4 regions of the Micromonospora xinjiangensis genome follow, and region 2 is predicted to be linked to each of the others. Evidence: riboswitches for the same ligand, from Rfam matches in the RefSeq annotation. Region 2 holds a riboswitch; each other region holds the start of a gene.

Region 1 (5,794 bases), 320 kb from region 2:
TCCAGCGCGGCCAGCGTGTGCGCCAGCTCGTCGGTCGTGCGGTCCAGCCGCGGCACCAGCTCGCTCGCGGCGAAACGCAGCAGCGCGCCCACGTCCGGCACCTCCCGGCCGATCACCTCGGCGACCACCGCGTCGGCCTTGCCGGCGTCCCAGCCGAGGGTCTCCATCCCGACGACCAGCCGCCGGGCCAGGGCCTCGATCAGGTCGACGGCGTCGGCGGCGGTGGTGGCCGGCCCGTCCACGGCGTCGGTCAGCGCGGCGGGGAGGGCCAGCCGCTCACCGGGCGCGGCGAGCAGCGTCGCCTCGTCCAGCCCGTAGCCGGCGGCGAGGGCCTGCCGCAGCCCCGGCAGTGCGCGGGCGCCGCCCCAGACCTGCGGGGCGCGCAGCACGGCGAGCACGAGGTTGACGCGGGCGTCATCGGCGGGCGCGGCGGCGAGCACGTGCAGGCCGTCGCGGATCTGCACGTCCTTGACCTCGCACAGGTAGCCGTCGAGGTGCAGCACGAAGTCGTCGAAGTCCTCGGCGGTCGGCATCTGCTCGGTGTGCAGGTCGTGGTGCAGCTCGGCGGCGCGCACGAGGTCCCAGATCTGCGCCCGCACGGTCGGCACCTTGGCCGGGTCGAGGGCCTGCACGGTCGCGTACTCGTCGAGCAGCTGCTCCAGCTTGGCCAGGTCGCCGTACGTCTCGGCCCGGGCCATCGGCGGCACCAGGTGGTCGACGACCACGGCGTGCGCCCGGCGCTTGGCCTGCGTGCCCTCACCGGGGTCGTTGACGATGAACGGGTAGACCAGCGGCAGGTCACCGAGGACGGCGTCCGGGGCGCAGTCGGCGGCGAGGCCGAGGCCCTTGCCGGGCAACCACTCCAGCGTCCCGTGCTTGCCGAGGTGCACCACCGCGTCGGCGCCGAACCCACCGTCGGCGGGCGGGGCGGCGAGCCACCGGTACGCGGCCAGGTAGTGGTGGCTGGGTGGCAGGTCGGGGTCGTGGTAGATGGCGATGGGGTTCTCGCCGAAGCCGCGCGGCGGCTGGATGAGCAGCACCACGTTGCCGAACCGCAGGCCGGCCAGCACGATGTCGCCGCCGTCGGTGTAGAGCTCGCCGGGCGGCTCGCCCCAGTGGGCGCGCATCCGCTCGCGCAGCGGTGCGGGCACCTGCGCGAACCAGCGCCGGTAGACCTGGCCGGGCACCCGCGCCTCGGCGGCGGCGAGCTGCTCCGGGGTGAGCCACTCGACGTCGTGGCCACCGGCGGCGATCAGCGCGTGGATCAGCGCGTCCCCGTCGTCCGGCGGCGGCGCGTCGCCCAGGTCGTAGCCGGCGTCCGCGAGCGCGGCGAGCAGCCGCACCGCCGAGGCGGGGGTGTCCAGGCCGACGGCGTTGCCGACCCGGGAGTGCTTCGTCGGGTACGAGCTGAGCACGATCGCGAGCCGCTTCTCGGCGTTCGGCAGGCGCCGCAGCCGGGCCTGGCGCACCGCGATGCCGGCGACGCGGGCGGCGCGCTCCGGGTCGGCCGCGTAGACGGAGAGGCCGTCGCTGTCGATCTGCTTGAACGAGAACGGCACCGTGATGATCCGGCCGTCGAACTCGGGGACGGCCACCTGCATGGCGGCGTCCAGCGGGGTGAGGCCCGCGTCCGAGCCGGCCCACTGCTCGCGGGTGCTGGTCAGCAGGAGCGCCTGGATCACGGGCACGTCGAGCGAGGCCAGCGCGCCGACGTCCCAGGCGTCCTCGTCGCCGCCCGCGGACGCGTCGGCAGCCACCGCGCCGCCGGCCGCGAGCACCGTGACCAGCAACGCGTCGCAGCGGGAGAGCAGCTCCATGGGGCCGGCGTCGGCGGCCAGGCCACGCAACGATCCACAGTAGACGGGCAGCGGGTCGCCGCCGGCCGCCGTCACCGCGTCGGCGAGGGTGTCGACGAAGGCCGTGTTCCCGGCGAGCGCGTGCGCCCGGTAGAAGACGATGCCGACCGTGGGCCGCCGCGGGTCCGCCGTCGCGGCCGCCGGCCGCTCACCGTGCACGCCGTACGCCGGGGTGGGGGCGGGCGGGGCGAAGCCCTCGCCGGTGAGCAGCACCGTGTCGGAGAGGAACCGGGCCAGCTGGGCGAGGTTCTCCGGGCCACCCTCGACGAGGTACGCCAGCGCCTGCGTGGCCACCCCGACGGGCACGGTGGACGCCGCCATCAGCTCCGCGTCCGGCGTGGGCTCGCCGCTCAGCACGACCGTCGGCACGCCGGAGGCGAGCACGGTGGCGAGCCCGTCCGGCCACGCCGGCCGGCCGCCCAGCAGGCGTACGACGGCGACGTCCACGCCGTCGAGCAGCGCGGGCACGGCGTCGGCGTCGAGGCGGACCGGGTTCGCCAGCCGGTAGTCGGCACCGCTGGCCCGGGCGGCCAGCAGGTCGGTGTCGGAGGTGGAGAGCAGCAGGGTACGCACGGGGTGGCTCCGGGAGGTGACGCCCGGGTCGCCGCACGGGCGGCCGGGCGGAAGGGGGCGGGTGGCGCGGGCCTCGGCAGAGGCGACCGTCACCGGGGCGGAGCCGACGCGTCGGCCGCGACCCCGGCGCCGGCCGGTCGGCGCGGGGTCAGCGGGTGCGGCCGGGCCCGACGCCGGTCGGAGGTCCGAAGTGGCCGGTCGGGGTGCTGGTGCGGGAAGCGCGGCGGGGGGCGCTGGTGAGCGCGGGCCGGTCGCGGCGATCGCCGGCGGCAGGGTGGACGCGGTGCGTCATCGGGTCCTCCTCGGGTGTCCACGCCCTGGGGTCACATCCCGACGGCCGAAGTATCCTGGCTCCCGGATCGACGCTCACCCCCGGCCTTCCAACCACGCACGCGCGGCCGTGACTCGCGAGGGGGGATCGCTCCCCGGTGACAGTGGCGGGACCGCGCCGGAATCGCACCGGCTTCCTTCACTGCCGTCAGGCCGCGAATGCTGCCACACCCGTCGACCGCGGGTCAACGCGGCCCCGGCCGCGACGACGCTGGTCACGCGGGATCGTCGGTGGCGACCACTAGGATCGACCGCCGGACGATCGAGCGTCCACGAGCGATCCGGAAGGGGCCGGCCATCATTCCCATGCGGTTCCACCATCTCGCCGGCCGCGTCTGGCTCTGCCCCGGTGATCCCGACCCGGCGGCCGTCCAGGCCGGTGTCGCGGTGGTCGTCGACGAGCGCGGCAGTGTGCTGGTCGACGCGGGGCAGAGCCCCGCGCACGCCCGCGAGATCCGGGCGGCGCTGCACGCCGCCGGGCTGCCCGACCCGCGTTGGCTGGTCTACACGCACCACCACTGGGACCACGTCTGGGGCGCCTGCGCCTGGCCGGACGTCGAGATCGTGGGGCACGCCTCCGGCCGGGAGCTGCTGCGGGCCGAGGCGGCCCGGCCGTGGAGCCACCGCTACCTGCGCGAGCAGGTCCACGCCAACCCGCGGCTCGCTCCGAGCTTCCGCGCCCGGGCGTTCGCCGTCGACTCGTGGGACGACTTCGCGGTGCTGCCACCCACCCGGACGTTCACCGACGCGCTCGAGCTACCGGTCGGGGTGGCGCTGCGGCACGTCGGCGGCGGCCACGCTCCCGACTCGACCGTGGTGCTGGTGCCGGACTCCGGCGTCATGCTGCTCGGCGACTGCTTCTACCCGCCCCCGCTCCACCTGCGCCGACCCGACGACGGCCCCGACCTCGCGCTGGTCCGCCGGCTGCTCGACGACGGCTACGACTGGTACGTCTCCAGCCACGGCGAGCCGATGACCCGGGCGCAGGCGCGGGCGGCGGTGGAAGCGGGCTGACGGTCGGGCGCGGGGGCCGGGCCGGGTGGCGAGGGTCAGCGGGCGCGGCGCTCCGGGTGCGCCCGGTTCCAGGCGCGCATCCGCTCCGGGTAGCCCGTGCGGGCCGCCTCGTACAGCGGGACGGCGTGCCGGCGCGCGAGGGCGGCGGCCGTCCGGGGTGAGCCGGTGCGGCGGCGGATCCACTCCCCGTCGTGGGCGATCGCCACCACGGTGGTGTCGGTGGCGGTGGTCTCCGGCTCCAGGTAGAACTCGACGCCCCGCCGGCTGGTGATGAACGTCTCCAGCGCCGCGAGGTCGTCCCGGGTCGCCTCCCGGTCGAGCTTCGTCGGGGTCCCTTCGGCGGTACGGGACCGGCGGCTGAACCATCCCATGACCGGCTCCTCTCCGTGGCGTCACCCACCAGTGCAGCACCGGTTCCTGGCAACAGGCTGCGAGCCCGGTGGGAGTGACCTGACCGTATGCTCGGCGGATGGCCGGGGAGGCGGTGGCGGCGGCCCGCGACAACGCCGAGTGGTGCGACCTCGTCTGCGCGAGCCACGGCCTGCGCGGCCGCTTCGACGCGGACGCCTGGTCGGTGCCGCGCCGGTCCCCGCCCTGGTATCCGGACGCGGTCACGCTGCGTCCCGGCGTCGCCCCCGAGGCGCTGCTGGTCCGCATCGACGCCGGTGCGGGCGCGTCGGTCAAGGACAGCTTCGCCGACCTGGACCTGCGCCCGTACGGCTTCCGGGTCCTCTTCACCGCGCAGTGGATCCACCACCCGGCGGCCGCCGCGCCGCGGGACCAACCGGCCGCGCCGCCCGGCCCGGCGACCGAACCGGCCGCACCGCTGAGCCCGGTGACCGAGCCGGTCCGGCTGGCCGCCTGGGCCGCCGCGCACGGCGGGGCGGGGCTCTTCCGGCCGGCGCTGCTGGACGACGCCAGGGTCACCGTGCTCGCCCGGTACGCCGCGGACGGGACGGTGGCCGGCGGGGCGATCCTCCACCGCGGCGGTCCGGTGACCGGCGTCTCCAACGTCTTCGCCGCCACCCTCGACGTCGCAGGCGTCTGGGCCGGCGTCCGCGCCGCCCGGCCCGGCGCACCCCTGGTCGGCTACGAGTCCGGCGACGACCTCGCCCCCGCGCTCGCGGCGGGCTTCACCACGGTCGGACCGCTGCGCGTCTGGGTGCGCGACTGACCACCTCGGCCCGCCGCCCCCGCGATCGCCGGGTGGCGCCCGACGCGGCGGCGCGCCCGGCCGACCGCCCACCACGCCCCCGCGACCGCCGGGCGGCGCCCGACGCGGCGGCGCGCCCGGCCGATTGCTCCCCGGCGGTCCGGCGGACGACGCCGAGACGAGCCGCGCCGGAGGGGCTCAGCCGAGGCGGGCCAGCTCCTCGGGCGTGAGCCGCAGCGCGCCGGCGGCGACGTTCGCCTCCAGGTGCGCCGGGTCGCCCGTGCCCGGGATGGCGAGCACGTGCGGGCCCCGGTGCAGCGTCCAGGCGAGTCGCACCTGGTGCGGGGTGACGCCGCGGGCCTTCGCCACGGCGAGCACCGCCGGGTTCTCCTCGGCCGCCGCGCCCGCCTCCCGACGCGTGCCGGCCAGCGCGAAGAACGGCACGTACGCGATACCGCGTTCACCACACAGCCGGACGAACCCGTCGTCCTCCCGGTAGGCGTCCACACCGTACGCGTTCTGCACGCACACGACCGGCGCGATGTCGCGCACCTCGTCGAGGTGCTCGGGGCGGGCGTTGGACAGCCCGAGGTGCCGGATCAGCCCGGCGGCGCGCAGCTCGGCGAGGGCGCCGAACCGCTCGGCGAGCGGCACCGCGGACGGGCGGCGGTACAGCCGCAGGTTCACCAGGTCCAGGTGGTCCCGGCCCAGCCGGCGCAGGTTCTCCTCGACCTGCGTCCGCAGCTGCGCCGGGGTGAGCGCCTCGGTGAAGCCGGTGGCCGGGTCGTACCCGGGGCCGACCTTGGTGGCGATCAGCAGCTCGTCCGGGTACGGGGCGAGCGCCGCGCGGATCAGCTCGGTGGCGTAG
Region 2 (5,794 bases):
CCCGCATCGCCGGTCGGGTGAGGTTGCGGTGCACCCGGCCCGTGGCCGGCAGGCCCGCCTTGATATCGGCGCCGTCGGCCTGGCTCACCATGACGGCGGGAATGCCGACCGCCGGGTTCATGGAGCCGCTCATCACGACCGGGGCGCCTGCCACGTTGTTGACCACCACGACCGCGGTGGCGCCCGCCGCCTCGGCGTTGACCACCTGGGTGTGGTAGTTGCAGGCGCTGCTCCGGTCGACCACCGCGATCGCGTCGCCCGGCAGGCGGTAGGGGGTGCAGCCGTCGCCGGTGGTCCCGACGCCGTCGTCGACCGGCACCATCGGCCCGGCGAAGCCGGCGCTGGTGGGGGCGGGGGTGAAGCGTGCGTACTCCGCCTCGTACGTGCCGGCGGCGGAGCCCGCGTCGACCGTCACCGCGTTCGGCAGACCGAACTGGTTGCCCGGCCACAGGAACATCTGCATCCGGGGACGGCCACCGTCCATCGCCGGCGTGGAGAAGTTGGCGTTGTTCTGGCCGGAGCCGTCGTGCGCCTCGCACTGCACGTCGTCGCCGCCGTTGCCGCCGCGCCCGTAGTTGTTGACCTGGAAGTTGCCGGACGCCTCGTCGAAGCCGTAGCGGTAGGTCAGGTCGTGGACGATGTTGCACCAGTAGAACTGGTTCACGACGGCGGCCTGGCGGTACGTCTGCGGGTGCTCGTTCAGGTCGGCGGGGAAGTTGAAGCTGAGGCCCGCACCCCCGTCGGCCGGGCTGCCGGGGTCGATCTGGTTGTTGGCGTCCCGGTCGGTGTACGCGTGCGCGTTGTTGCCCTGGGTCGTCGTGTGCTCGGCGCCCGGGACGCCGTCGGTGTCGTGCCAGCCGTACGGTGAGGCAGTGCCGTCCGCCGGGTTGGTCACGAGGCTGCGCGGGCCATCGTTCGGGTCGCCCTTGGGGAACTCGAAGACGGTGTAGCTCGATCCGTCCTCGACAGGGTCGGGCGGAGTGACCTTCGGGGCCGCGATGGTCGTGGTGGCGACGGCCGGTGCGGCCGGGGATTCCCGGCGGCCCAGCGTGCTCGCGAGGTCGTCCGGGCTGTCCTGGTGGGTCCAGTCGTCGGCGGCGAGCAGCGCGCCGGTCTCGGCATCGACGGTGGCGTTCCAGAGGTGGACGTCGGAGGAGTCGTCGATCACCAGTTGCCAGGCGAGCCGCAGCCCCTTGGCGGTGGGTTGCCAGCCGAGCTTCGCGGGGATGGGCTGGTCGGAGATGCCGCTGCCGGAGACGACGCTGCTGCGGGCCGGGCCGGCGCCGCGGCTCATCACCCGCGGGTTGGCCGGTTCGGCGAGGTCGAGGGCGTCGGCGGCCGCCTCGACGGCGTCGACGGGATCGAGGGTGGCCGCCCCGGCGGCCTTGTCGGACAGGTCGGCGACGAGGGTGTCACCGACGAACACGACGCTCCCGTCGCGCGCGATGTTGACGGTCGCGGTCGCGCCGAAGACCTCCAGGTCCTTGTGGCGCTGGCTCAGGTTGACGTGGGTCACGCCACTGTGGCGGCTGGTGTAGCTGGACGCCACCGCCAGGTCGGTGAGGTCCGCCGCCCGGACACCGTGGTCGCCCGGGTGCGCCCGCAGGTAGTCGACCGCGATCTGGTTCGGCGCGCCCTCGTTCGGGCCGGTCAGGAAGATCGGGTTGGGTGGGCCGGCACCGGCCGGCTCGGCCCGGGCGGGGTCCACGGCGAGTGGGGCCAGGGACGCGACGAGGGCCGTCGACAGCAGCAAAGCGCCGTTGCGTCGGCTGCGGGACGGACGGGGAGATCGGAGCACCGCCTGCTCCCTTCGGGAGGTTGGAGAGACCGCGTGACGCCTCACGACCGCCGCCGCGGTCCACCGCGCGGGTGCGCGGCGCCCGACCGTCCATGACGGTCAGCAGTCAGGCCGGTACGGGGCGAAGTGCATCGACGCTACGGGGCGGTCGCCCGGCCGTTCATCCGACGAGTGGCGAAAGATTGTCGTGGATGCCTCCTACGCCTGTCGCGCGGCGTCCCGAGCTGCCCGGCGGGTTCGGGCCTCGGCCACCCGGTCGGCGTGCCGGTAGGCGAGAGGCGGTCGGGACGCGCGGCTGGGCCGGCGGGTGAGGGCCGGGCGGAGGGAGCCGGTCAAACTCACGTGACGACGGGGCTGCGGCGCTCCAGCAGGACGACGTCCCGCCAGCGACCGTGGTGCCGCCCGACCCGTTCGCGTACGCCGATCACCCGGAAGCCGGCCCGCTCGTGCAGGGCGAGGCTCGCGGTGTTCTCCGGGAAGACGCCGGACTGGATGGTCCAGACGCCGGCCGCCTCGGTCGACGCGATGAGGGCCGCCAGGAGCCGGCGGGCGATCCCGCGCCCCTGGGCGGCCGGATCGACGTAGATCGAGTGCTCGACGACCCCGGCGTAGACGGCCCGGGTCGAGGTCGGGGAGACCGCCACCCACCCCATGACGGTCCCGTCGCCGTCCTCCGCCACGAAGCGGTGGTCGGCCAGCCTGCCGGCGTCGAAGGCGGCCCAGGTCGGCGCCACGGTCTCGAAGCTGGCGTCGCCGCCGTCGAGACCGGCCTGGTAGATCGCCAACACCCGGTCGGCGTCCCGCGCGGTCATCGGTCGGATGGTGAGGTCGGCCATCCGCGACTCCATTCCGGTGCCTGGGCGCGTGTCCAGCAGAGACTCGCACATCGATGAGACGGATGTCAGCCGGGGGGCGTACCGAAGCCGGCGAGGCGAGGCCGCTCGCCGTAATCGACCCGGACACCGGCGCCCCTGCCGCACGGGCCGCAGACGCAGGAATCGCGGCCATCGCCGCGCGCCCTGTTGACGGTACGGGCGGTGACGTGGTCTGCTCGGTGCGTAGCGCTAATGACAATCGTAATCGTTAGCGAGATGGAGGAGGATTATGTCTCTCACCGTGCCACCCACCCTGCTGGAGGCCGCCGAGGCCGGCCCCGTCGACGACGCGGAGTTCGTCACCTGCGTCCGCGACTCGTTGCCCTACGCCTGGCAGACCGTGAGCCGGGTCGTCGCCGATCTGCAGGCCGGTGACGCCGACTTCGCCGACAACGTGGTGCCGCCCCCCGGCGAGGTGGAGCGGGGGCAGCTGCTGCGGGCCCTCGCCAGCGACGCCATCCGCGGCAGCCTCGAACGCCACTTCGGCGTGCGGCTCGCCTTCCAGAACTGCCACCGGGTCGCGGCGTTCCGACCGTCGGCCGTGGACTCCGACACGTACCGCAGGTTCGTCTCCACCCGCGACCAACTGCTCAACCAGTCGCCGGAGCTGCGCAACTGCTGACCCCCCTCCCGGCGCCCGGAGGGCCGGCGTGCGCCTCGGGCGCGCGCCGGCCCTTCCGTCGTGCGCCGACGGCGACAGCGCCTTGCCGACCGGCCCGGCGCAGCCCTCGATGGTGAGACCAAGCCGACACGCCGACCCGATATCTGGTGTTGCCCTCCACCCGGTGCAGCCATATATGGTGTCGACCGCAGCTGGTTCGGCCACCTCCTCCGGTGGTCGAGGCAAGAGGGAACCCGGTGGGAATCCGGGACTGCCCCGCAGCGGTGAGTGGGAACGACCGCCGTCATCAGCACTGGGCCGACAGGGGCCTGGGAAGCGACGGCCAGTAGGCGACCGGCCGTGCCGGTCACGCCCGCGAGTCCGAAGACCTGCCAGCACGCCGCACGCCCGTCCCCGGGCGTGTGACGGTCCGAGGCCGCGCGGGACGGCCGACGCCACCGGACGGCCGCCACCGCGGCGTCCGTCGGTGTCCGCTCCCGCGCGCCCAAGGCCATCCGGTCTTCGTCTCGCGAGGAGAGAGAAGTGACAGTCACCGAGGTCGGTCCCGTCGCCACCGTGGCGCCGGGTCCCCGCGTCCCGCACCACGTGTCCGTCCGTCAGCGGGACGGCGCGGCCGAGCCGGTCGACGTCGACACGCTCGTCCGGGCGATCGAGCGGTGGACCGGGGACCTCGCCGACGTCGACCCGGTGCGGGTGGCGAGCCGGACGATCAGGGGGTTGTACGACGGCGCGACCGCCGACGAGCTGGCGCGGCTGTCGATACAGACGGCCGCCGAACTCATCGGCGAGGAGCCCCAGTACTCGCGCCTGGCTGCCCGCCTGCTCGCCGCGTACATCGACGAGGAGGTGCGCGGGCAGGGCATCGGCTCGTTCAGCAGCGCGATCCGGCAGGGCCACGCCGAAGGGTTGATCGGTGACGGGACCGCCGCGTTCGTCGCGGCCCACGCGGCCGCTCTCGACGACGCCGTCGACGCCGCGAACGACCTGAGGTTCGAGTACTTCGGGCTGCGTACCGTCCACGACCGCTACCTGCTGCGGCACCCGACGAGCCGGCTCGTGCTGGAGACACCGCAGTACTGGCTGCTGCGCGTGGCCTGTGGACTGTCACGCACGGCGGACGAGGCGATCGGCTTCTACCGGCTGATGTCCAGCCTGGCGTACCTGCCGAGTTCGCCGACGCTGTTCAACTCCGGCACCCGGCACACCCAGATGTCCTCCTGCTACCTCGTCGACTCCCCCCGCGACGAGCTGGACTCGATCTACCAGCGGTACGCGCAGGTCGCCAACCTGTCGAAGTTCGCCGGCGGCATCGGCATCGGGTTCTCCCGGGTGCGCTCGCGTGGGGCGCTGATCCGCGGCACCAACGGGCGGTCCAACGGGATCGTGCCGTGGCTGCGGACCCTGGACGCCAGCGTGGCCGCGGTGAACCAGGGCGGTCGGCGCAAGGGCGCCGCCTGCGTCTACCTGGAGCCGTGGCACCCCGACGTCGAGGAGTTCCTCCAGCTGCGGGACAACACCGGCGAGGAGGCGCGACGCACGCACAACCTGAACCTGGCCAACTGGATCCCGGACGAGTTCATGCGCCGGGTCGAGACGGACGGGATGTGGTCGCTGTTCGACCCGGACGAGGTGCCCGAGCTGCCGGACCTGTGGGGCGACGAGTTCGACGCCGCGTACCGGGCGGCCGAGGCGCAGGGCCGCTACGTGCGGCAGGTGCCGGCCCGGGAGTTGTACGGGCGGATGATGCGGACCCTCGCGCAGACCGGCAACGGGTGGATGACGTTCAAGGACACGTCCAACCGGTTGTGCAACCAGACCGCCGAGCCGGGCAACGTGGTGCACCTGTCCAACCTGTGCACCGAGATCATCGAGGTGTCCAGCGACACCGAGACCGCCGTGTGCAACCTGGGCTCGGTGAACCTCGCGGCGCACCTGGCCGACGGCGGCGTCGACTGGGAACGGCTGCGCGCCACCGTCCGCACCGCGGTCACCTTCCTCGACCGCGTGATCGACATCAACTACTACCCCACACCGCAGGCGGCGGCGAGCAACCCCCGGTGGCGACCGGTCGGTCTCGGCCTCATGGGGTTGCAGGACGTCTTCTTCGCGCTGCGACTGCCGTTCGACTCGCCGGCCGCCCGGGAACTCTCCACCCGGATCAGCGAGGAGCTGTACCTCACGGCCCTGGAGACCTCGGCGGACCTCGCGCAGCGGTGCGGCCCGCACCCCGCCTTCGCCGAGACGCGGGCGGCCCGCGGCCGGTTGCAACCGGACCTGTGGGGCGTGACGGGCACCCAGACGGCGCGGTGGACCGCGCTGCGGGAGCGGGTCGCGGCGCACGGGCTGCGCAACTCGTTGCTCGTCGCGATCGCCCCGACCGCCACGATCGCCTCGATCGCCGGCTGCTACGAGTGCATCGAGCCACAGGTGTCCAACCTGTTCAAGCGCGAGACACTCTCCGGCGAGTTCCTCCAGGTCAACACCTCGCTGGTGGCGGAG
Region 3 (5,794 bases), on a different contig from region 2:
CCAGCGGCTCCTCCTTCGAGCACCTCGCCTTCTTCGGCAACTACACCAACCGGATCGACGGGCCGGGGAAGGTCTGGGGTGAGCTGAAGGACGTCGACAACATGACCCTGGACAACGTCTGGGTCGAGCACACCGTCTGCGCGTACTGGGGCGTCAGCGTCAGCGGCCTCACCATCACGAACAGCCGGTTCCGCAACACCTTCGCCGACGCGGTCAACATGACCAACGGCAGCACCGACAACCGGGTCGCCAACTCGGAGGGGCGCTCCAACGGTGACGACGCGTTCGCGCTCTTCTCCGCGACCGACCAGGGCGCGTCGACCGGCAACCACGGCAACGTGTTCGAGAACCTGACCGCCACGCTGACCTGGCGGGCGGCGGGCATCGCCGTGTACGGCGGCTACGACAACGTGTTCCGCAACCTCTACATCGCGGACCAGTTGACGTACTCCGGCATCACGATCAGCTCGCTGGACTTCGGCTACCCGTTCATCGGGTTCGGCGCCAGCCCGCCGACCCGGTTCGAGAACATCTCGCTGATCCGGTCCGGCGGCCACTTCTGGGGCGCGCAGACCTTCCCGGCGATCTGGGTCTTCTCGGCGTCGAAGGAGTTCCGCGGCATCCGCGTCTCGGACGTGGACATCGTGGACCCGACGTACTCCGGGATCATGTTCCAGACCAAGTACAACGGCAGCCAGCCGGAGAACCCGGTCACCGACACCGTCTTCACCAACGTCTCGATCTCCGGGGCGCGGCGCAGCGGTGACGCCTTCGACCACAAGTCCGGCTTCGCCATCTGGGTGAACGAGATGCCCGAGCCGGGTCAGGGCCCGGCCGTCGGGTCGGCGACCTTCAACAACCTCCGCCTGACCGACAACGACGTCGACATCAGGAACACGACCTCGACCTTCACCATCATCCGCAACTGACCCTCCGCACCCGGACGCCGTCGGGAGGACCCACCCTCCCGGCGGCGTCCGCCGTCGCGGCGGGCCGCGGCCGGGTCAGGTGGCCGGGGCGCCGTGCCGGCCCGCCCCGGCCGCGAACCGTGCCGCGCCGGCCGCCGCGTCCACGGCCAGCGACTCCGTCCCGTACGCCAGCTCGGTCGCCATGGCCGCCGCCTCGGGCAGCCCGGCGCCGGCGAGCACCGCCGCCCGGTCGTTGCGCAGGCAGGTCTGCGGGTGGCGCGCCAGCTCCGCCGCCAGCCCCTCGGCCACCGCCCGCGCCGTGCCCGGCTCGACCAGCCGGTTGACCAGACCCATGGCGTACGCCTCCCGCGCCGGCACCGGCCGGCCGGTGAGGATCAGGTCCATGGCCCGGCTCTCCCCGATCAGCCGGGGCAGCCGGACGGTGCCCCCGTCGATCAACGGCACACCCCACCGACGGCAGAAGACACCGAGCACGGCATCGGACTCGGCGACCCGCAGGTCACACCAGAGCGCCAGCTCCAGGCCGCCCGCGACCGCGTAGCCGGAGATCGCCGCGATCACCGGCTTGGCCAGGGTCATCCGGGTCGGGCCCATGGGGCCGTCGCCGTCCGGCTCGACCCGGTTGCCGCTCGGCGTGCCGATCGCCTTCAGGTCGGCGCCGGCGCAGAACGTGCCGCCGGCGCCCCAGAGCACGGCGACCGAGGCCTCCGGGTCGGCGTCGAAGGCCCGGAACGCGTCGGCGAGTGCCCGGGCGGTCGGCCCGTCCACGGCGTTGCGCGCGGCCGGCCGGTCCAGGATCACCGTGGTCACCGGCCCCGCCCGCTCGATCCGTACGCCCATCGGCACAGCATGCCCTCGACGCCGCCGGCACGCCAGGGGCTACCATGCCGGCGGCACGATCACGCGAGGTGCCCCGCGCGAGCGGGGAGAATCGGGAAGCCGGTGGAAATCCGGCACGGGCCCGCCGCGGTGACCGGGGAGCCACCGTCCACGCGCACGCGCAGCCACTGGCCGAACGGCCGGGAAGGCGGACGGCCAGGCGTCGATCCGGGAGTCCGAAGACCGGCCTCGCCACGGTGCCCACGCGCCGTCGTGGGCCGAGCGCAGCGGGAGCCTGCCCTGAACACCGACCTGTACGACGTCATCCACCGCCGCCGGGACGTGCGCGCCCAGTTCACCGGGGCGCCGGTGCCCGACGACACGCTGCACCGGATCCTCGCCGCGGCACACGCCGCGCCGAGCGTCGGATACTCCCAGCCCTGGGACTTCATCGTGGTCCGGGACCCGGAGACCCGGCACCGCTTCCACGCCCACGTCACCGCCGAGCGGGACACCTTCGCCGCCACCCTGACGGGGGAGGCGGCCGAGCGGTTCGCGCGCATCAAGATCGATGGCGTACGCGAGTCCAGCCTGTCGATCGTCGTCACCTACGACCCGGCCCGGGGCGGGCCCGCCGTGCTCGGCCGGCACGCGATCGCCGACACCGGGCTCTACTCGGTCTGCCTCGCCATCCAGAACCTCTGGCTGGCGGCCACCGCCGAGGGGCTCGGCGTCGGCTGGGTCTCCTTCTACCGGGAGCCGTGGGTGGCCGACCTGCTCGGCATCCCGGCCGGCATCCGCCCGGTGGCCTGGCTCTGCGTCGGGCCCGTGACCCGCCTGGAGGCCGTGCCCGACCTCGCCCGGCACGGCTGGCGGCAGAAGCGGCCGCTGGCCGAGGCGATCCACCCGGACCGGTGGCGGCCGCGGCGGGCCTGACGCGAGCACCGTTCACCCCTCGGTCAGGGTGTCGTCACGCACCGCGACATATGTTCCCCGCGACCGGTTTACGACCGCGAGCGCCGGGAAGTCGGTACCCGTGCGAGCACTCTTGACGAAGATCGAGCAGAACACCGGGCTGGACCGGGTGGGTGACCGGTTGCAGCGGGCCGTCCAGACGGTCCTGCGGCCGCAGCGGGTCCGGGACCTGCTGCACGGCGTCCCGCTGGGCCACCCCCTGCACCCGGCGATGGTGCAGGTGCCGGTCGGGTCCTGGATCAGCGCCGCGATCCTCGACGTGATGCCGGGCCAGCAACGGGCGGCCACGACGCTGACCGCGGTCGGCACGGTGAGCGCCGTGCCCGCCGCGGTGGCCGGGCTGAACGACTGGGCCGCGCTGGCACCCGACCAGCGCCGGGTCGGCCTCGTGCACGCCGCCGCCAACAGCGTCGCGCTGGCCTGCTACACGGGGTCGCTGGTCGCGCGCTTCTCCGGCCGGCACCGCCTCGGGCGTGCGCTCGGCATGGCGGGCCTCAGCGCCGCCAGCATGGGCGCCTACATCGGCGGGCACCTCGCGTACAAGCAGGGGGCGCAGGTCAACCAGAGCATCTCGGAGATGCACCTGATCAGCCAGGGCTGGCATCAGCTGGGCGACATGGCGAGCCTGCCGCAGCGGGAGCTGATCACCCGGGAGATCGACGACGTGTCGGTGATCCTCTACCGGCACGGCGACGACGTCACCGTCATGCTGGAGCGCTGCCCGCACCAGAGCGGCCCGCTGGGCCAGGGCGAGGTGCAGCAGGTCGACGGGCACGACTGCGTGGTGTGCCCCTGGCACGGCAGTACCTTCCGGCTCAACGGCGGCGAGGTGGTGCACGGCCCGTCCGGCAACGACGGGCAGGTGCTGCCGACCCGGATCCGCAACGGCGTGCTGGAGGCCCGGCTGCCCTGAGGGCGGTCAGTCCCTCCGGTGTCGCCCGACCGGAAGCTCCCCGGCCGCCCGCGCGTGCGCGCCGGCCTGGCCGCTGGGCAGTGCCCGGAGCGGAGGGGCCGCCGCGGACGACGTCGCCCGTCCCGCGCCGGCCGATCGCGTCCGGCCGCCCGCCGCCGCACCACCCCGCCCGGACCGCGCGCCGACGGCGGCCGGGCGGCGCCGCAGGCCGAGCACGGCGCCGATCTGCGCGCCGACGATGCTGGCCACGGCGAGCACGGCGGAGACCGCCAGCGGGCGGTTCACCCGGTCCGGCGCACCTGCCCGGGCCGCGCCGACGGCCATCGCGGGCGCCTCGCCGCCGGACGCCCCGCCCGCCTTCTCGGTGGGCAGCTCGCGGGTGCCGTGCGCCGGCGCGACCCGCTCCGGCTCCGGCGCGGGACGGACCGGTGCCGGGCGTGCGACGAGGCGACCGGTGGCGTGTGGACGGACACCCCGGTCGGTGGCCTGCTCCGGGAGCTTCAGCAACTGGCCGGGACGGATCCGGTCCGGGTCGGCGAGCCGGTTGAGCCGGGCCACCTCCCGGTAGTCGGCGAAGTCGTCGAGGTAGCGCTGGGCGACCGCGCCGAGGTAGTCGCCCTTCGCGACGCGATAGACGGGCAGGTCGCGGGCCGGGGCGTCGCGGACGGTCGGAGCCGCCGCCGGGACCGGCCCGGAGGTGGGCGAGCCCGGTGCCGCAAGCACGGCGACCGCCGGCGGGGTCGGTTGGTGCGGTGCGCTGGCCGTCGTGACCGTCGCGGCCGGGCCGGCGTACGCCTGCGTGCTCACCGCGGCGGCGCTGGCCGCCGGTGCGGCGGCGACGATCAGCGCGACCGAGCCGACGAGGGCCGCGGCGGCCCGCTGCTGCCGGCTCATGCCGGGCAGCCGGGGCGCCGGGCGGCGCAGTGCCTGCGCGGCGAGTTCGACGAGCACCGAGAGCGTGAACGTGGCCCAGCCGAACCACCCCACGAGCGCCAACGCCCGCAGGAAGAGTCGCCCGTCGTCGCGGCTGGTCAACGCGGTGCCGACCTCGGCCAGGGTGGGCACGTGGTCGGGGAGCGGGTTACCGGCGAGGGCGAGCAGCGCCACCGGAGCGCCGACCACCACGGAACAGAGCACGATCAGCGCGCCCAGCCCGGTGAGGACGCGTCCGGTCCGGCGTACGGCGGAACGAACCATTGCCGATTCCCTTCCCTACGGTCCCCCGGTGAGGGCGCGGGCGGTCGCCTCACCGGTGACGGTGACGGTGTCGTCGAAGCCGAAGAAGCCGAGCATCGTGCGGTCGTACCGGACGGTGACCCGCACCCGGATCAGCGTCTCGCCGTCGACCACCGGGAAGTCCACCGAGTGGCCGGCGGCCTCGGCGGCGGTCAGGTAGTCGGCGACCGTCGTACGGGCCTGCCCCTTGTCGATCCGCTTCGGCCCCCCGGCGATCGCGGTGGCCCGGTCGATCGCCTGTCCGCCCGCCCGGGCGGCCTCGGCCGCGAGGTTGTCGGCGCGTTGCCGGGTGCGCAGCTGGCCCGCGCCGTCGTACGAGAGCCCGATGATCGCGAGCACCCCGACCATCGCGACCGCGAGGAAGACGCTCACCCGACCCGAGTCCCGGTGCCTAGCGGCGCTCATCCGCGACTCCGGTACCGGTCCACCGGAGAGGTGAAGCTCGCCGTGACCCGGTTGCCGTCCGGCATCCCGGGCAGGACGGACAGGTGCAGGTCCCGGTAGGACACGGTGCAGGTGATCTCCACGGTGACCGAGGCATCCTGCCCGGGCGGGCTCTGGAAGGCCGCCTCGAAGTCGGTCGGCCGGCCGCCGACCGAGCCGGAGAAGGAGAGCGCGGGGGCGTCGGTGCAGGCCAGCCCCCGCCAGCCCAGCTGCGCGACGGCGGCGTTGCGGGCGGCGCTGCTCGCGGTCGCGGCGTTCCGGGAGATCGAGGCGGCCCGGGCCGCGTCGTGCGCCGCGGCGTCCAGGGCCTCGGCCGCGACCGCCGCCCGCCCCGCCACCCCGGCGAGCACGATCAACGCGATGAAGGCGGGGGCGAGCACCGCGACCTCGATGGAGACCGAACCCGCGTCCCGCCTCACGGCGTGGTCCACTGTTCCACCGTCCCGTGCGCGCTCTGCGCCACCGGGAAGCTGACCAG
Region 4 (5,794 bases), on a different contig from region 2:
GCCCGAGCCGCCGGAGACGCCGCCGCTCGCGTTGATCCGCTTGGTCCGCAGCCAGATCTGCTCGAACTGCTCCCGCTGGTAGACGTTGCGCACCACGTCGTTGCTGGACGACGCCGGGTCGTTGACGATCACGTCACCCTCGGCGGTGAAGCCGACGATCACGAAGAGGTGGCCGGAGGTGCCGTAGTTCGCGCCGTCCAGCTCGCTGGCGAGGAAGGACTGGCTGGTGATGACGGGGATGCCGGCGGCGATGAACCGCTCCACCTCGTCCAGCGAGTGCAGCCGGGTCACCCGCCCCTCGAGGCCGGGGAAGCTGGCGGCGTACGCGGTGTTGAACGGCCAGTTGCCCGCGCCGTCGTACTCGTAGTCGTAGGTCATCCGCGCCGCGTGGTTGACCGTCGGGTCGGGGTAGGTCGGGTCCACCCAGGCGGTGTCGGCGGCGGACGGCTTCCGTCCCCAGTACTCGATCACCATCTCGGTGGAGGTGGGAGAGCACCACGCCTCGCCGCCGCCGTCGTACTCGGGGTAGTGCCCGGCGTGCACGTTCTGGGAGTAGCGCGGCACCGGAAGCTCGACGCCCCAGGCGATGTGCCCGGCGCTCGGCGTGACGGTGAACCGGTCGGGCACGTTCGAGCTCATGGCGCCGACCATGTGCACGACCGGCGCGGCCTGCTGCCCGGGGGCCCGGTAGAGGGTCACCCGCAGCTGGTACGACCGCAGCAGCACTCCGGCCGCCGCGTCGTCGATGCTGAACGTGTCGGTCCAGATCGTCGACCACGGGTCGCCCTGGCGGTTGACGGTGGACCGCTTGACGTCCGCGTCGCCGGAGGCCCAGCGCCCCATCACGTACCACGGGGTCTTGTCACCGGTGTTGTAGGCGCCCTGGAGCTCCACCTGGATCCAGGTGCCGGCGGGCGTCTTCGCGTTCCAGGAGGCGACCAGCTCGGTGGCGTCGAAGCCGACCGCGGTGACCGGCGAGGTCCAGGTGGCGTACTCCCAGGTGCGGGTGGTGCCGGTGTGCGGGTCGGTGAAGGCCGTGGTGCCGGCCGGCCGGGCCAGGGTCAGCCCGGGGCGGGCGCCGGGCACGGCCCGGGTGCCGGTGTGGGTGCCTCGCCGCCAGTCCGGGTAGCGGGACCACTCCTGGAACGTGATCTGCTCGTCGTGGCTGACCGGCCCGGCGGTGGTCTGGTTTACCGCGACGGGGGCCGCCGCGTACGCGGGTACGGCGGTGCCGAGGAGGGTGAGCGCGGTGACGCCGGCGAGGGCGGCCACGCTCAGGCGTGATCTGGCCATGGGTGCTCCGCGGGTCTGGAGTAGGGCATCGTCGCCGGTCAGTGTCGCGCTTGCAGGGAAGTTTCGCCATATCTAGATGGATGGAAAATCATTGCCGGGATGATGATCCGCCTGGCATGGAAGAGGAAGTGATTCATATTGATATGACCATGCGACGGGTGATGGAGTGTGCTCCACCGAGCGGGATCTCCCGCCATCGAGGAGGTTGTCCATGGCCTTCCGTTCACCCCTCCGTCTCCGCCGTGCCCTGGCGCTCGCCGTCGCCGCCGGGCTGGGCCTCGTCACCGTCACCACCGGGCACGTCGCCGCCCGACCCGGCCCGGAGCCCGGCGCTTCGGCCGCCGCCGAGTACCGGGTGCTCGGACCACGTACCCTCGCCGACCGCAACGCGGTGGCCCGCACCGGCGCGGCCATCGACTACAGCGAGCACGGCGTGCTGCACGTCTCGGCCACGACGGCCGAGGCCGCGGCGATCACTCGCCTCGGCTTCCGCCTGGAACGGGTCAGCGCACCGCCGTCCACCGATCACGGCGACGGTCACGTGGGCACGTTCGCCTTCCCGCCCGCCGACTCGAACTACCACGACTACGCCGAGCTGACCGCCGTCGTGAACCAGGTCGTCTCGGACCACCCGACCATCGCTCGCAAGCTCAGCATCGGCAGCTCGTACGAGGGTCGCGACCTCATGGCGGTGAAGATCTCCGACAACGTCGCCGCCGACGAGAACGAACCGGAGATCCTCTTCAACGCCCAGCAGCACGCCCGTGAGCACCTGACCGTCGAGATGGCGATCTACCTGCTCAACCTCTTCACGGACGGCTACGGCAGCGACTCCCGGATCACCAACATCGTCAACGGCCGGGAGATCTGGATCGTGCCCACGGTCAACCCGGACGGCAGCGAGTACGACATCGCCACCGGGTCCTACCGCTCCTGGCGCAAGAACCGGCAGCCGAACAGCGGATCGTCGTACGTCGGCACCGACCTCAACCGCAACTGGAGCTACCAGTGGGGCTGCTGCGGCGGCTCGTCCGGCTCGACATCGTCGGAGACCTACCGGGGCCCGTCGGCCTTCTCCGCCCCCGAGACGCAGGCGCTGCGCAACTTCGTGAACAGTCGGGTGGTCGGCGGCGTCCAGCAGATCAAGGCCAACATCGACTTCCACACGTACTCGCAGCTCGTGCTCTGGCCCTTCGGCTACACCACCGCCAACACGCCGAGCGGGATGACCGCCGACCAGTACAACACCTTCGCCACCATCGGCCAGCAGATGGCGGCCACCAACGGCTACACCCCCGAGCAGTCCAGCGACCTCTACATCGCCGATGGCACCAGCATCGACTGGATGTGGGCGGCGCACGGCATCTGGGCGTACACCTTCGAGATGTACCCGGGCTCCGCCTCCGGCGGCGGGTTCTACCCGCCCGACGAGGTGATCCCGGCGCAGACCTCCCGCAACCGGGAGGCGGTGCTGATGCTCAGCGAGTACGCCGACTGCCCGTACCGGGCGATCGGCAAGCAGGCGCAGTACTGCGGCGGCGGTGGCGGCACGACGGTGTGGTCGGACACCTTCGAGACCGCGACCGGCTGGACGATCAACCCGTCCGGCACCGACACGGCGACCGCCGGGGCCTGGGAGCGGGGCGCCGCCCAGGCGACCACGTCCAGCGGGGCCAAGCAGCTCACCCCGTACGCCGGCGGCAACGACCTGGTCACCGGGCGGCTGGCCGGCACCGGGGCCGGTGACTACGACCTCGACGGCGGGGTGACCAGCGCGCAGTCGCCCGCGGTGGCGCTGCCGTCGAGCGGCACGCTGACCCTCTCACTGGCCTGGTATCTCGCGCACGGCTCGAACTCCTCGTCGGCCGACTACCTCCGCGTCAGCGTGGTGCACGGCGGCGGCACCACCACGCTGCTCAACCAGGCCGGCGCAGCGGCCAACCGCAACGGCTCCTGGGCGGTCTCGACCCTCAACCTGACCCCGTACGCCGGGCAGACGGTGCGGATCCTCGTGCAGGCGGCGGACGCCTCCGGCGCGAGCCTGGTCGAGGCGGCTGTGGACAACATCACCATCACCGCCTCCTGAGCCGGTGGGGCCCCGTCCCGCCCCCGGCGGGGCCCCACCACGCGGTTCGATCAGGACATACCGGTAACCAGGCACGGGACCGGCGGGGCCGTACCGTCGACCGCCGTCGATCGGCCTCTTGATCAGTCAGCCTCCTGGAGGGGTGCGCTACCGTCTTACCGACCGTTCCACAGCGAAGCCGGTGCGAATCCGGCGCTGTCCCGCAACTGTGATGTCCCGCCGGCCCACCGGCGGTGAACGAGCCAGGTCGCCTGCGGACGGTCGCGACCCGCGCTCTCGAGGAAGGGCGCCTCGCGGACGGGCGCCTGTCCCTGTCGGCGAAGCACCACGCTCCTCGACCGACAGGAGGACCGATGTCCAGACGTACCCCCCGGCTGCTCGCCGCGACCCTCGCGGTCGCCGCGCTCGCCCTCGGCGCCTGCGCCGAGAAGGCCGACGACTCGCCCGCCGCCGGCGGCACCGGCCAGCCCACCGCCGCCTTCCCGGCCACGGTCGGCAACATCACCCTCGACAAGCGCCCCGAGAAGATCGTCTCGCTCTCGCCGAGCGCCACCGAGATGCTGTACGCCATCGGCGCCGGGCCGCAGGTCATCGCGGTCGACGACAACTCCGACTACCCGGCGGAGGCGCCGAAGACGGACCTGTCCGGCTTCCAGCCGAACGCGGAGGCCATCGCCGGCCGCAACCCCGACCTGGTCGTGATCTCGGACGACCGCAACAAGGTGGTCGACCAGCTCGGCAAGCTGAAGATCCCGGTGCTGGTGACCCCCGCGGCGACCACCCTCGACGACACGTACCGGCAGATCACCGACCTGGGCACCCTCACCGGCCATGCCACCGAGGCGGCCGACGTGACCCGGCGGATGCGCGACGACATCACCAAGCTGGTCAAGGACCTGCCGCAGCGGTCGGAGAAGCTCACCTTCTACCACGAGCTGAATCCGCAGCTGTACAGCGCGACCAGCAAGACCTTCATCGGCTCGCTCTACGCGATGGCCGGACTGGAGAACATCGCGGACCCGGCCGACGCCGAGGGCAAGAACGGCGGCTACCCGCAGCTCTCCCAGGAGGTCATCGTCAAGGCCGACCCGGACTTCATCTTCCTGGCCGACACGAAGTGCTGCCAGCAGAGCCCCGACACGGTCAAGGCGCGCAGCGGCTGGTCCGGGCTGACCGCGGTGAAGAACAACCAGGTGGTCGCGCTCGACGACAGCGTCGCCTCGCGCTGGGGGCCGCGCGTGGTGGACCTGCTGCGGGCGATCGTGGACGCGGTCGCCAAGGTGCCCGCGTGACGGACCGCCGCCGGTGACCAGGGTCCTTCCCGTGACCCCCGCGGCGCCGCCCGCCCGGCCGGCCGGGACGCCCTCCGCGTCCCGGCCGGTCGGCCTGCGCCCGATCTGGCTGGCCGCCGGGGTGGCCGCGATGCTCGTCGCGCTGGTGGCCGGGGTGTCGCTCGGCCCGGTCACCCTGCCTCCGGGCAGCGTCGCCGCCGAGCTGCTCAACCTGCTTCCCGGCGTGCACCTGGAGAGCGGGCTCACCGAGCGGGAGATCGCCATCGTGACCGAGCTGCGGCTGCCCCGGGCGGTGCTCGGCCTGCTCGTCGGCGGGACGCTGGCCCTCGCCGGCGGCTGCTACCAGGGCGCGTTCCGCAACCCACTGGCCGACCCCTACCTGCTCGGCGTGGCGCCCGGGGCGGGGCTCGCGGTGACCGCCGTGATCGCCCTCGGCGGCGCCGGTGCCGGCGGTGCCCTCACCGACCTTCCGCTGACCATCCCGCTCGCCGCGTTCGTCGGCTCGTTGGCGGCGGTCGCGTTGACCTACCTCATCGGGGCGGCGGGCGGCCGGAGCCGCTCACCCGCGATGCTGATCCTGGCCGGGGTGGCGGTGTCCGCGTTCCTCTCCGCCGGCCAGACCTACCTGCTGCAACAGAACGCCGACAGCATCCAGGCGGTCTACTCCTGGCTGCTCGGCCGGCTGGCCACCGCCGGTTGGCACGACGTGCTGCTGGTGCTGCCCTACGCCGTGATCACCGCCGTGGTGGTGCTGCTGCACCGGCGGGAGCTGGACGTGCTCTCCGTCGGGGACGACGAGGCCACCAGCCTCGGGCTGCACCCGCAGCGTTCCCGCTACCTGTTGATCGCCGCGGCCTCGCTGGGCACCGCCGCCGCCGTCTCCGCCACCGGCCTCATCGGCTTCGTCGGCATCATCGTGCCGCACACCGTACGGCTGCTCGCCGGGTCGAGCTACCGGGTGATCCTGCCGCTCTCGCTGCTCTTCGGCGGCGCGTTCCTGGCGCTCACCGACGTGGTGGCGCGGACCGTCGCGGCGCCCGCCGAGATCCCCATCGGCGTGGTGACCGCCCTGCTCGGTGGCCCGTTCTTCGTCCTGGTCCTGCGCACCGCCCGGCGGGTGCTG

What was found. A riboswitch is a leader RNA that binds a small molecule or an ion and turns the genes downstream of it on or off. The one in region 2 is predicted to bind cobalamin.
Region 1: another riboswitch for cobalamin. It lies ahead of cobN (cobaltochelatase subunit CobN); the one in region 2 lies ahead of SM573_RS23495 (ribonucleoside-diphosphate reductase subunit alpha).
Region 3: another riboswitch for cobalamin. It lies ahead of bluB (5,6-dimethylbenzimidazole synthase); the one in region 2 lies ahead of SM573_RS23495 (ribonucleoside-diphosphate reductase subunit alpha).
Region 4: another riboswitch for cobalamin. It lies ahead of SM573_RS14345 (ABC transporter substrate-binding protein); the one in region 2 lies ahead of SM573_RS23495 (ribonucleoside-diphosphate reductase subunit alpha).

What each region holds. Positions count from the first base shown of each region.
Region 1 is NZ_JAXCFO010000006.1:122,773-128,566, forward strand. Features, by position in the region: gene cobN (cobaltochelatase subunit CobN) at 1-2,429, opposite strand, end outside; cobalamin riboswitch at 2,748-2,924, opposite strand; gene SM573_RS22075 (MBL fold metallo-hydrolase) at 3,066-3,773, shown strand; gene SM573_RS22080 (hypothetical protein) at 3,809-4,144, opposite strand; gene SM573_RS22085 (hypothetical protein) at 4,243-4,947, shown strand; gene SM573_RS22090 (aldo/keto reductase) at 5,125-5,794, opposite strand, start outside.
Region 2 is NZ_JAXCFO010000006.1:444,889-450,682, forward strand. Features, by position in the region: gene SM573_RS23480 (M36 family metallopeptidase) at 1-1,798, opposite strand, end outside; gene SM573_RS23485 (N-acetyltransferase family protein) at 2,137-2,634, opposite strand; gene SM573_RS23490 (SCO5389 family protein) at 2,903-3,295, shown strand; cobalamin riboswitch at 3,486-3,671, shown strand; gene SM573_RS23495 (ribonucleoside-diphosphate reductase subunit alpha) at 3,851-5,794, shown strand, end outside.
Region 3 is NZ_JAXCFO010000003.1:418,411-424,204, forward strand. Features, by position in the region: gene SM573_RS13820 (galactose-binding domain-containing protein) at 1-929, shown strand, start outside; gene SM573_RS13825 (crotonase/enoyl-CoA hydratase family protein) at 1,005-1,769, opposite strand; cobalamin riboswitch at 1,834-2,000, shown strand; gene bluB (5,6-dimethylbenzimidazole synthase) at 2,049-2,684, shown strand; gene SM573_RS13835 (Rieske (2Fe-2S) protein) at 2,785-3,636, shown strand; gene SM573_RS13840 (LysM peptidoglycan-binding domain-containing protein) at 3,643-4,833, opposite strand; gene SM573_RS13845 (pilus assembly protein TadG-related protein) at 4,849-5,277, opposite strand; gene SM573_RS13850 (TadE/TadG family type IV pilus assembly protein) at 5,274-5,747, opposite strand; gene SM573_RS13855 (TadE/TadG family type IV pilus assembly protein) at 5,732-5,794, opposite strand, start outside.
Region 4 is NZ_JAXCFO010000003.1:515,756-521,549, forward strand. Features, by position in the region: gene SM573_RS14335 (C39 family peptidase) at 1-1,293, opposite strand, end outside; gene SM573_RS14340 (M14 family metallopeptidase) at 1,505-3,379, shown strand; cobalamin riboswitch at 3,525-3,652, shown strand; gene SM573_RS14345 (ABC transporter substrate-binding protein) at 3,733-4,671, shown strand; gene SM573_RS14350 (FecCD family ABC transporter permease) at 4,802-5,794, shown strand, end outside.